One region of the Serratia sp. NPDC087055 genome, then DNA from elsewhere that is predicted to be linked to it. Evidence: predicted binding sites of a transcription regulator. Region 1 holds the regulator's gene; each other region holds the start of a gene.

Region 1 (2,207 bases):
GCGATAGGTGCGACACGGGCCGTGCCGGTCGGCGGTGGGTTTGCCTTTCGCGATATGGGCGATATGCGTTGGTTGTGTGTGGCCAGCCCGCAACATCCACTGGCGGCTCAGGATGGCGTGTTAAACGATGATCAGCTACGGCCTTTCCCATCGCTCTGCCTGGAGGATACCTCACGCAATCTCCCCAAGCGTGTCACCTGGACGTTGGATAACCAGCGGCGGTTGGTGGTGCCGGACTGGTCGTCGGCGGTGGATTGCCTGTGCGCCGGATTGTGTGTCGGGATGATGCCTGCGCATCAGGTCTTGCCGTTAGTACAACGTGGCGAGCTGGTGGCGTTACAGTTGCAGGAGCCGTTCCCAGCCAGCCCTTGTTGCCTGACGTGGCAGCAAAATACGCCTTCCCCGGCGATGGCCTGGCTGTTGGACTATTTAGGGGACAGTGAAACGTTGAATCAGGAATGGTTAAGCGAAGTGACGCCGGAAACCGCAGTGGCTTCCGGCGCGAATGACTAGCGGCGGTAATCGATGAACGGGCCGTCAGCAACCGAACGGCGCTCAACCAACTTGGGATGCACCTCAATCACCTGTGATTCTTCACGCTTGCTGATGATGCGATCCAACAACATGGTGAATGCCATCTCACCCAAACGCTCTTTGGGCTGATGAATAGTGGTCAGCGCCGGGGTGAAATAGCGCGCATTGCGCACGTTATCGTAGCCAATGACCGAGATGTCTTGAGGCACGCGTAGCCCAAGCTCATCGGCGGCGCAGATAGCCCCCATTGCCATGATATCGCCACCACAGAATACCGCTGTCGGACGCTGTTTCTGCGACAGTATCTGGTGCATGGCCTTGTAGCCGGATTCTGGCTCAAAGTCACCCTGGACGATCCACTCGTCGCGCACGTCGATATGGGCTTCCTCCATCGCTTTTAAGAAGCCCTGATGGCGCCCGCCCCCAGTGTTACGTGACAGTTGGCCGGGAATGGCGCCGATATCGCGGTGTCCGCGTTCGATCAGATAGCGCCCAGCCAGATAGCCACCTTCGAACGCGTTATCAATGATGGTATCAGTAAAATCACCGCGTGCGGCGCCCCAGTCCATGACAACCATTGGGATGTTGCGGTAATCTTCCAGCATCCCAAGCAATTGGTCCGGATATTCTGAACACATCACCAACAAGCCATCGACGCGCTTTTGCGCCAGCATTGCCAGATAGGCACGCTGTTTGTCCAAATTGTTGTGCGAGTTACACAGTATCAGCGTATAGCCTTTGCTGTAGCAGCTGTTTTCTACCGCTTCGATCACTTCAGCAAAGTAGGGCGCTTCACTGGAGGTTGCCAGCAGGCCAATCGATTTGGTGTGATTGACCTTCAGACTGCGCGCCACTGCGCTGGGTGAATAATGCAGCTCTTTAATTGCGGCACTCACGGCCGCTTTAGTCTCTTCGGCGACGAAACGAGTCTTATTGATGACGTGCGAAACGGTGGTGGTGGAAACGCCAGCGCGTTTGGCCACATCTTTAATCGTTGCCATGTAAAGAATGACTCCTGAACTCACATGTTGCAGTATGTAAGTGTGATGTTAATCGTTTGCCTGCGTAGATCCTTCTCCAAAGAAGCGAAAACTGAGTTTTTAGTGTGTTGAAGTCGTCAGCGCTTGGTCAGGAGGGGCATTTTTGCCGGTACACAGTTGTGAACTGCGAATTTTGTCCCATATTGAGCAAAAGGGGAAGAGGTAATCGGTATTATAAACCGGGAAATGATAACAAGATTTTATTGGCCAACTGTGTGAAAATGGTTTGACGCATTAATTGTGTGCCTTTTATCCTTGGGAAAACCAATCTGAAAAGGAGTTGTAATGGATACCGATCTGAAAATGTCACTGTTCACCACTGTCTGTGCGCTGGCCGTGATTATTGCTTTTAGCTTCACTGCAGCATTGAACTGATCCCCGAAGTAAAAACAGGCGCCGCTTCGTGCGCCTGTTTGCCTTATCCCACGCTATGCCAGATTTTTCTCCACAAATGCCCAGTTAACCAGCGCCCAGAAGTTCTCCAGGTAAGTCGGGCGGGCGTTGCGGTAATCGATGTAGTAGGCGTGCTCCCACACGTCGACGGTCAGCAAGGGTTTATCTTCGCCGGTCAGCGGCGTGCCCGCGTTCGACGTGCTGACAATGGCCAGCGAGCCGTCAGTCCTCTTCACCAGC
Region 2 (2,207 bases), 110 kb from region 1:
ACAGTCCCACTCTTGCTCTTCCAAATGCAGGCAATGGGCGAAAACGCTCCGCTCCCCGGTCATTCCATACTGATGATAAACATCCAGATAGCTGCGGCTGTCCGGGAACAGTTCTTTCACCCATGCCACTTCATCCAGGTTCTCACTCAGGTGGGTGTGCATATAGGCATCAGGAAACTCTTCCCGCAGCCGTTGCACCTGTGCCAACAGGGCCGGTGTGCTGGTAGGGGCGAAACGCGGTGTAATGGCATAACTCAGCCGTTGCTTACCGTGCCAGCGTTCAATCAACGCACGTGTTTGTTGGTAACTCTCCTCCGGGGTTTCCAACAGGGCGTCCGGGGCGTGGCGATCCATCATCACCTTGCCGGCGATCAAACGCATATTGAGTGCTGCTGCCTGACTGAACAAGGCTTCTACCGACTGCGGGTGCACAGTGCCAAATACCAGTGCCGTAGTCGTGCCATTGCTTAGCAGTTGTTGTAGAAAAAACGCCGACATTTTGTCGGAATGCTGTTCACAGCAAAACTGGCTTTCTGTCGGAAAAGTATAGTTTTTCAGCCACGCCAGCAGTTGATCGCCATAGGCACCAATCATTTCGGTTTGCGGATAATGAATATGGGTGTCGATAAAACCCGGCACGATCAGTTTGTCACGGTAATGGGTAACCTCGCACCCCGGCGGCAATAGCGACTCCCCCTGCTGCCAGCTACCAAACCAAACAATGGTGCCTTCATTCAGCAGAATTAATCCGTCAGGAAGATGGCGTAATTGTCGACTCAACTGTTGCGGGTTATCCACGCAGGCAGTGATATCAAAGAAATTGCCACGGATCGCCGTGGTGAATGGGATGCTCATTTTACTTTCCTTCTCTACAGACCAGCGCACAACACCCGGCTGAGTCAATTCAGGCCAGGGCGTGATCGCGGTCTTTTTATCGATCGCAGGTGTTGGTTTAAGAATAGCAATCAGCGTGCCAATGGGTTTTTTATTGATAATTTCCATTTAAAAACAAAGCGATAAAAACAAGTCACTCAATATTCTTAGTCAAGGAAAATAAGCCAAGAATAAGCAAACGGTTGCATTTAAATAGCAACCGTTTGCTTATATTGTATTAATTGAGCGCGCGCACCAATATCGGGCAAGAATACAAATGGGGGTAATAGAATTTATTACTTTAATAGCACTTCATAGCGAGGGTTAAACTCATCAAACAGGGGCAAGGCTGCGGCGCCTAATGCGGCAGTATCCGCGCCCGTCGTCCCCAGCCGCACCCGCAGACCGTCAAGGTATTTACTGCGTACCGAGCGGTGCAACGGCGCAAGCCGCTTGATGAGCTGCTCGACAAGGCTTTCCGGCATCAGACCGCCAATAATCACGGCTTCAGCGTCAAACATACACTCAATAATGTTGATCGCCTGACGTAACGCCGGCACCGCCGAATCCAGCCATGTGTCTATCTGCCCCTGCGGCAATGCCAGTAAGTCCTGCGGTCTGGCGCGCATCGGATCCAACCCGCAGCTCTCATAGGCCGCCTGTAATGACACATAGCGTTCCAGGCATCCCTGGTTGCCGCAATAGCACACCCGGCCACCCGGTTGCACAATCATGTGGCCGACCTCACCAGCATTGTGCGCATGGCCGGTATAAATTCGGCCGTCGGTGAAAATCCCCGCCCCCAGCCCGGTGCCAAGATACAAATAAATAAACGAATTAAGCTGCCTGGCGATACCGTGCAAACGCTCGCCAATCGCCGCAACGGTGGCGTCGTTCTCGAGCGTCACCGGCAGGCCACTCTGCGCGTTAAGTTCGGCCACTACATCAATATTTTCCCAGCCGTTCAGCGTGGTCGGCCCAACGGAGGAAATACCTTCGACGCCAAACGGCCCCGGCATCACAACGCCGATCCCCAACATTTTTCCCCAGCTCAGATCCGGCTGCTGGCGCATTTCTTGCAGTACATCACAAATCAGTTTCAAGGTCGCAGCAGGTTGCGGCTTTTGCACCATAATCAGCCGGTGGAAACGAACGCTGCCTGACAGATCAACGACGATGATCAGCAGTGACTGATGATCCAGATGGATGCCGATGGAATACGCACTGTCTGGGTTCAGGGTCAACGGCGTGGCCGGTTGGCCCCGCCCGCCGGCACGACGCGGCAGGTGCGAGGAGAGAATACCGGCCTGTTCCAGTTCTGTTGCAATGTTTGA
Region 3 (2,207 bases), on a different contig from region 1:
TTGACCGCAGACAGCGTCGAGCCGTTGTCGGAGTATTTCGCCAGTTTGCCCGCGACTTCATCACCGATATTTTCCTGCGCTTCCTGAGTCGAACCGCCAATGTGCGGGGTCAGGATCACATTATCGAACTCGCACAGCGGTGAGTTAAACGGCTCGCTGTTGGTAGCTGGCTCTTCCGGGAACACGTCAATCGCCGCGCCGGCTAAGTGTTTGCTGGCCAGGACGTTACACAGCGCAGGGATATCAACCACTGTGCCGCGTGAGGCGTTGATCAGAATAGAACCTGGCTTCATCAGCGCCAGCTCTTCTGCACCCATCATGTTCTTGGTCGACGGAGTTTCCGGCACGTGCAGCGTCACTACGTCGCTCATGTTGAGCAAATCGGACAGGTGGCGAACCTGCTGTGCATTGCCTAATGGCAGCTTGTTCTCAATATCGTAAAAGAACACTTTCATGCCCAGGCCTTCGGCCAGGATGCCCAACTGGGTACCGATATGACCGTAGCCAATAATTCCCAGCTTCTTACCACGCGCTTCAAACGAGCCAACGGCCAGTTTTTGCCATTCACCCCGGTGCGCTTTGGCGTTAGCGGACGGAATACCGCGCAGCATCAGCAGCAGTTCGCCCAGCACCATTTCGGCCACGGATCGGGTATTAGAGAAAGGTGCGTTAAACACCGGAACGCCGCGTTTGGTCGCCGCTTTCAGATCAACCTGGTTAGTACCGATACAGAAACACCCCACCGCCACCAGCTTTTCTGCGGCAGCGAAAACCTCTTCGGTCAGATGCGTACGCGATCGGATGCCGACGAAGTGAGCATCGCGAATGGATGCCTTAAGCGATTCGGTGTCTAACGCACCTTTGTGATATTCAATGTTGGTATATCCGGCTGCCAGCAGATTATCTACCGTGCTCTGATGAACCCCTTCCACCAACAGGAATTTAATCCTGTCTTTCTCCAATGATACTTTTGCCATTTACCCGACCCTATGTTCAGACTTCAGAAGCGGCTGTTGTCAAACAGCACCCATCCAACATAACAAAAATAACGCAGGCGGCAATACAAACGATTGCCCGCCCGTCAGTACAAGGCTCAGGGTTGTCTGCGGTTTCTGGTAGAAAATGCCATAGGGAAAGAATTAGACAGGAGCTTCGTGGAGCTAACGCTCATAATGTGACATATGTCACCAAATTTGGCGCTTTTAATAAAAGATATTTTAGCCAGTGAATTATTCGGTCTGGTGGGATCCAAGATCCTATACCACAGGGGCACTGCCTGCTGCGCCCCTGCGGAGAGATTCTTTATTTGATGACTTTCACACCCTCAGGTGTCCCAACCAGCGCCACATCGGCACCACGGTTGGCGAACAGACCGACAGTGACAACGCCGGCAATACCGTTAATTTTATTTTCCAACGCAATGGCATCGACGATGTTCAGGTTATGTACATCGAGGATCACGTTGCCGTTATCGGTCAGTACATTCTGGCGATACTCTGGCAGACCGCCCAGTTTCACCAGCTCACGTGCGACGTAGGAACGCGCCATCGGGATCACTTCCACGGGCAACGGGAATTTACCCAGTACGTCGACCTGCTTGGTCGAATCGACGATACAGATAAACTTACGCGCAATGGCGGCAATGATTTTTTCACGCGTCAGCGCAGCGCCGCCGCCTTTGATCATCTGCATCTGGCGGTTGATTTCATCGGCCCCATCGACATAGATATCCAGCGAATCCACTTCATTGCTGTCGAACACGTGGATGCCGAGGCTTTTCAGCTTGGCCGTGGAAGCGTCAGAGCTGGACACCGCCCCTTCGATTTGGTGCTTGATCGAGCCGAGTGCATCAATAAAATGGGCGGCGGTCGAGCCCGTGCCAACACCGACGATGGTGCCTGGGGTAACGTAATCCAGCGCTGCCCAGCCAACCGCTTTTTTCAGTTCATCCTGCGTCATAATATGTCCCTTGCCTCTGTACGAAAACGTGTGCGTATTATAGGGTAAATCGCTATTTTTCACTCAGGCAGGATCACACTTCTTTGCCCTAAGCCGCATTTTTAGGCGCATCGCGGCAATATGCCCCGGTGATTTTCCACCTGTAAAACGCCAGAGATGTGGCATAGTGCCTGTATCAATTTACTTTAAGGGATATCTTTCCGATGAAACGCCCAGACTATCGAACGCTACAAGCGCTGGACGCGGTG
Region 4 (2,207 bases), on a different contig from region 1:
CATTGCCGGTTTGCTGCAACCAGTTAAATACTGCCGGCCATTGCCAACTGGATTCGTCGATCACGGCCTGCATGCCTTCTGGCAGCACGCGTGGGATGTTTTCCCAGAAACCGCCGCCGGTCAGGTGGGCGATAGCGTGCACGTCGATTTTCTCGATCAGTTCCAGCACGGATTTCACATAAATCTTGGTCGGTGCCAGCAGATGGTCAGCCAGCGGTTTGCCGTCCAGATCTGTGGTGCTTGGGTCGGTGTTGCTGACTTCCAGGATTTTGCGCACCAGCGAGTAGCCATTGGAGTGCGGGCCGGAAGCGCCCAGGGCGATCAAGGCATCGCCGGACTGCACTTTGCTGCCGTCGATGATCTCGGATTTTTCGACTACGCCAACGCAGAAGCCGGCCACGTCGTAATCTTCACCGTGGTACATACCCGGCATTTCGGCGGTTTCACCCCCCACCAGCGCACAGCCAGACTGCTTACAGCCTTCGGCGATGCCGGTGATCACGCTGGCCGCGGTGTCCACGTCCAGTTTACCGGTGGCAAAATAATCCAGGAAGAACAGCGGCTCGGCGCCCTGTACTACCAGGTCGTTCACACACATTGCGACCAGATCGATGCCGATGGTGTCGTGTCGTTTCAGGTCCATCGCCAGACGCAGCTTGGTGCCTACGCCGTCGGTACCGGAAACCAGTATTGGCTCGCGGTATTTCTGCGGCAACGCACACAGGGCGCCAAAACCGCCCAGTCCACCCATGACTTCCGGGCGGCGGGTCTGTTTAACTACACCTTTGATGCGGTCTACCAATGCATTGCCAGCATCGATATCGACACCTGCGTCTTTATAGCTGAGAGAGGTTTTGTCGGTCACTGCGCGATCCCCACGACGGTTTGCGATTTGAAAACTGTGCTTCCGGCTTTGATTCCGGAATAAGGCGCGGCAATTCTAACAGCGCAGGCAAACGTTTGCGAGTGGCTTGTGAGGCAGCTCTGCTTTTTCGTCATCTATACTGTTATTCAATCTTTTGTTGATCCCGATCGGGCTATTGTGGGTGGCGCTGTCGGCAAAAGGAGGTATAATCCGGCGATTTTTTTGGCCGTCAACCACCTTAATAGGAGAAAAATGATGAAGATCGTTGAGGTGAAACACCCGCTGGTGAAACACAAGCTTGGCCTGATGCGTGAAAATGACATCAGCACCAAACGCTTCCGTGAGTTGGCTTCGGAAGTCGGTAGTTTGCTGACCTATGAAGCAACCGCCGATCTGGAAACGGAGAAGGTGACCATCGATGGCTGGTGTGGCCCGGTTGAAATAGATCAGATTAAAGGGAAAAAAATTACCGTTGTGCCTATCCTGCGTGCCGGTCTGGGTATGATGGAAGGGGTGTTGGAAAACGTCCCAAGTGCGCGTATCAGCGTGGTGGGTGTTTACCGTGACGAGGAAACGCTGGAGCCGGTACCGTATTTCCAAAAGCTGGTTTCCAATATTGAAGAGCGTTTGGCGCTGGTTGTCGACCCTATGCTGGCGACCGGTGGTTCGATGATCGCGACTATCGATCTGCTGAAGAAAGCCGGCTGCAACAGCATCAAGGTGCTGGTATTGGTTGCTGCACCTGAAGGTATTGCCGCGCTGGAGAAAGCGCACCCGGATGTTGAGCTGTACACGGCCTCCATCGATCAGTGCCTGAACGAGAAGGGGTACATCGTGCCGGGCCTGGGTGATGCGGGCGACAAGATATTTGGTACTAAATAAAAAAATAAGCCGACTTTAATCAGTCGGTTTTTTTTGCATAAAATATATCTATCCCCCAAATAATTGATGTTGCATCAAGGCGGCAAGCGACAGAATCCCGATGAGCTTACTTAGGTAAGTGATTCGGGTGATTGAGCGTAGCCAACGCAGAGGCAGCGGCAAGTATGACGGGGATAGCAGAGGAAAAACATCCATGACCCGTCGTGTGATAGGCGTAAGCGAACGCCCGCCGCTACTGCAAACTATTCCGCTCAGTTTCCAACATCTGTTCGCCATGTTTGGTGCGACCGTGTTGGTGCCGATCCTGTTCAAAATCAACCCGGCGACGGTGCTGTTGTTTAACGGCGTCGGCACGCTGCTGTATCTGTTTATCTGTAAGGGCAAGATCCCGGCGTATCTCGGTTCCAGCTTCGCGTTTATTTCCCCCGTGTTGCTGCTGTTGCCGCTAGGCTACGAGGTC

What was found. The regulator PurR, encoded in region 1, represses purine synthesis genes. The targets are predictions, from matches to a motif close to CANGCAAACGTTTGCNTG.
Region 2: a site for PurR is predicted at 1,066-1,083, ahead of guaD (guanine deaminase). Genes of this name have one in related genera too.
Region 3: a site for PurR is predicted at 1,060-1,077, ahead of serA (phosphoglycerate dehydrogenase). Genes of this name have one in related genera too.
Region 4: a site for PurR is predicted at 950-967, ahead of purM (phosphoribosylformylglycinamidine cyclo-ligase). Genes of this name have one in related genera too.

What each region holds. Positions count from the first base shown of each region.
Region 1 is NZ_JBJDOG010000001.1:1,420,861-1,423,067, reverse strand. Features, by position in the region: gene punR (DNA-binding transcriptional activator PunR) at 1-513, shown strand, start outside; gene purR (HTH-type transcriptional repressor PurR) at 510-1,535, opposite strand; gene ACI2J2_RS06665 (YnhF family membrane protein) at 1,860-1,949, shown strand; gene sodB (superoxide dismutase [Fe]) at 2,003-2,207, opposite strand, start outside.
Region 2 is NZ_JBJDOG010000001.1:1,314,116-1,316,322, forward strand. Features, by position in the region: gene guaD (guanine deaminase) at 1-855, opposite strand, end outside; gene ACI2J2_RS06140 (ROK family protein) at 1,170-2,207, opposite strand, start outside.
Region 3 is NZ_JBJDOG010000007.1:181,627-183,833, forward strand. Features, by position in the region: gene serA (phosphoglycerate dehydrogenase) at 1-977, opposite strand, end outside; gene rpiA (ribose-5-phosphate isomerase RpiA) at 1,303-1,959, opposite strand; gene ACI2J2_RS22805 (LysR family transcriptional regulator ArgP) at 2,163-2,207, shown strand, end outside.
Region 4 is NZ_JBJDOG010000005.1:263,383-265,589, forward strand. Features, by position in the region: gene purM (phosphoribosylformylglycinamidine cyclo-ligase) at 1-865, opposite strand, end outside; gene upp (uracil phosphoribosyltransferase) at 1,121-1,747, shown strand; gene uraA (uracil permease) at 1,941-2,207, shown strand, end outside.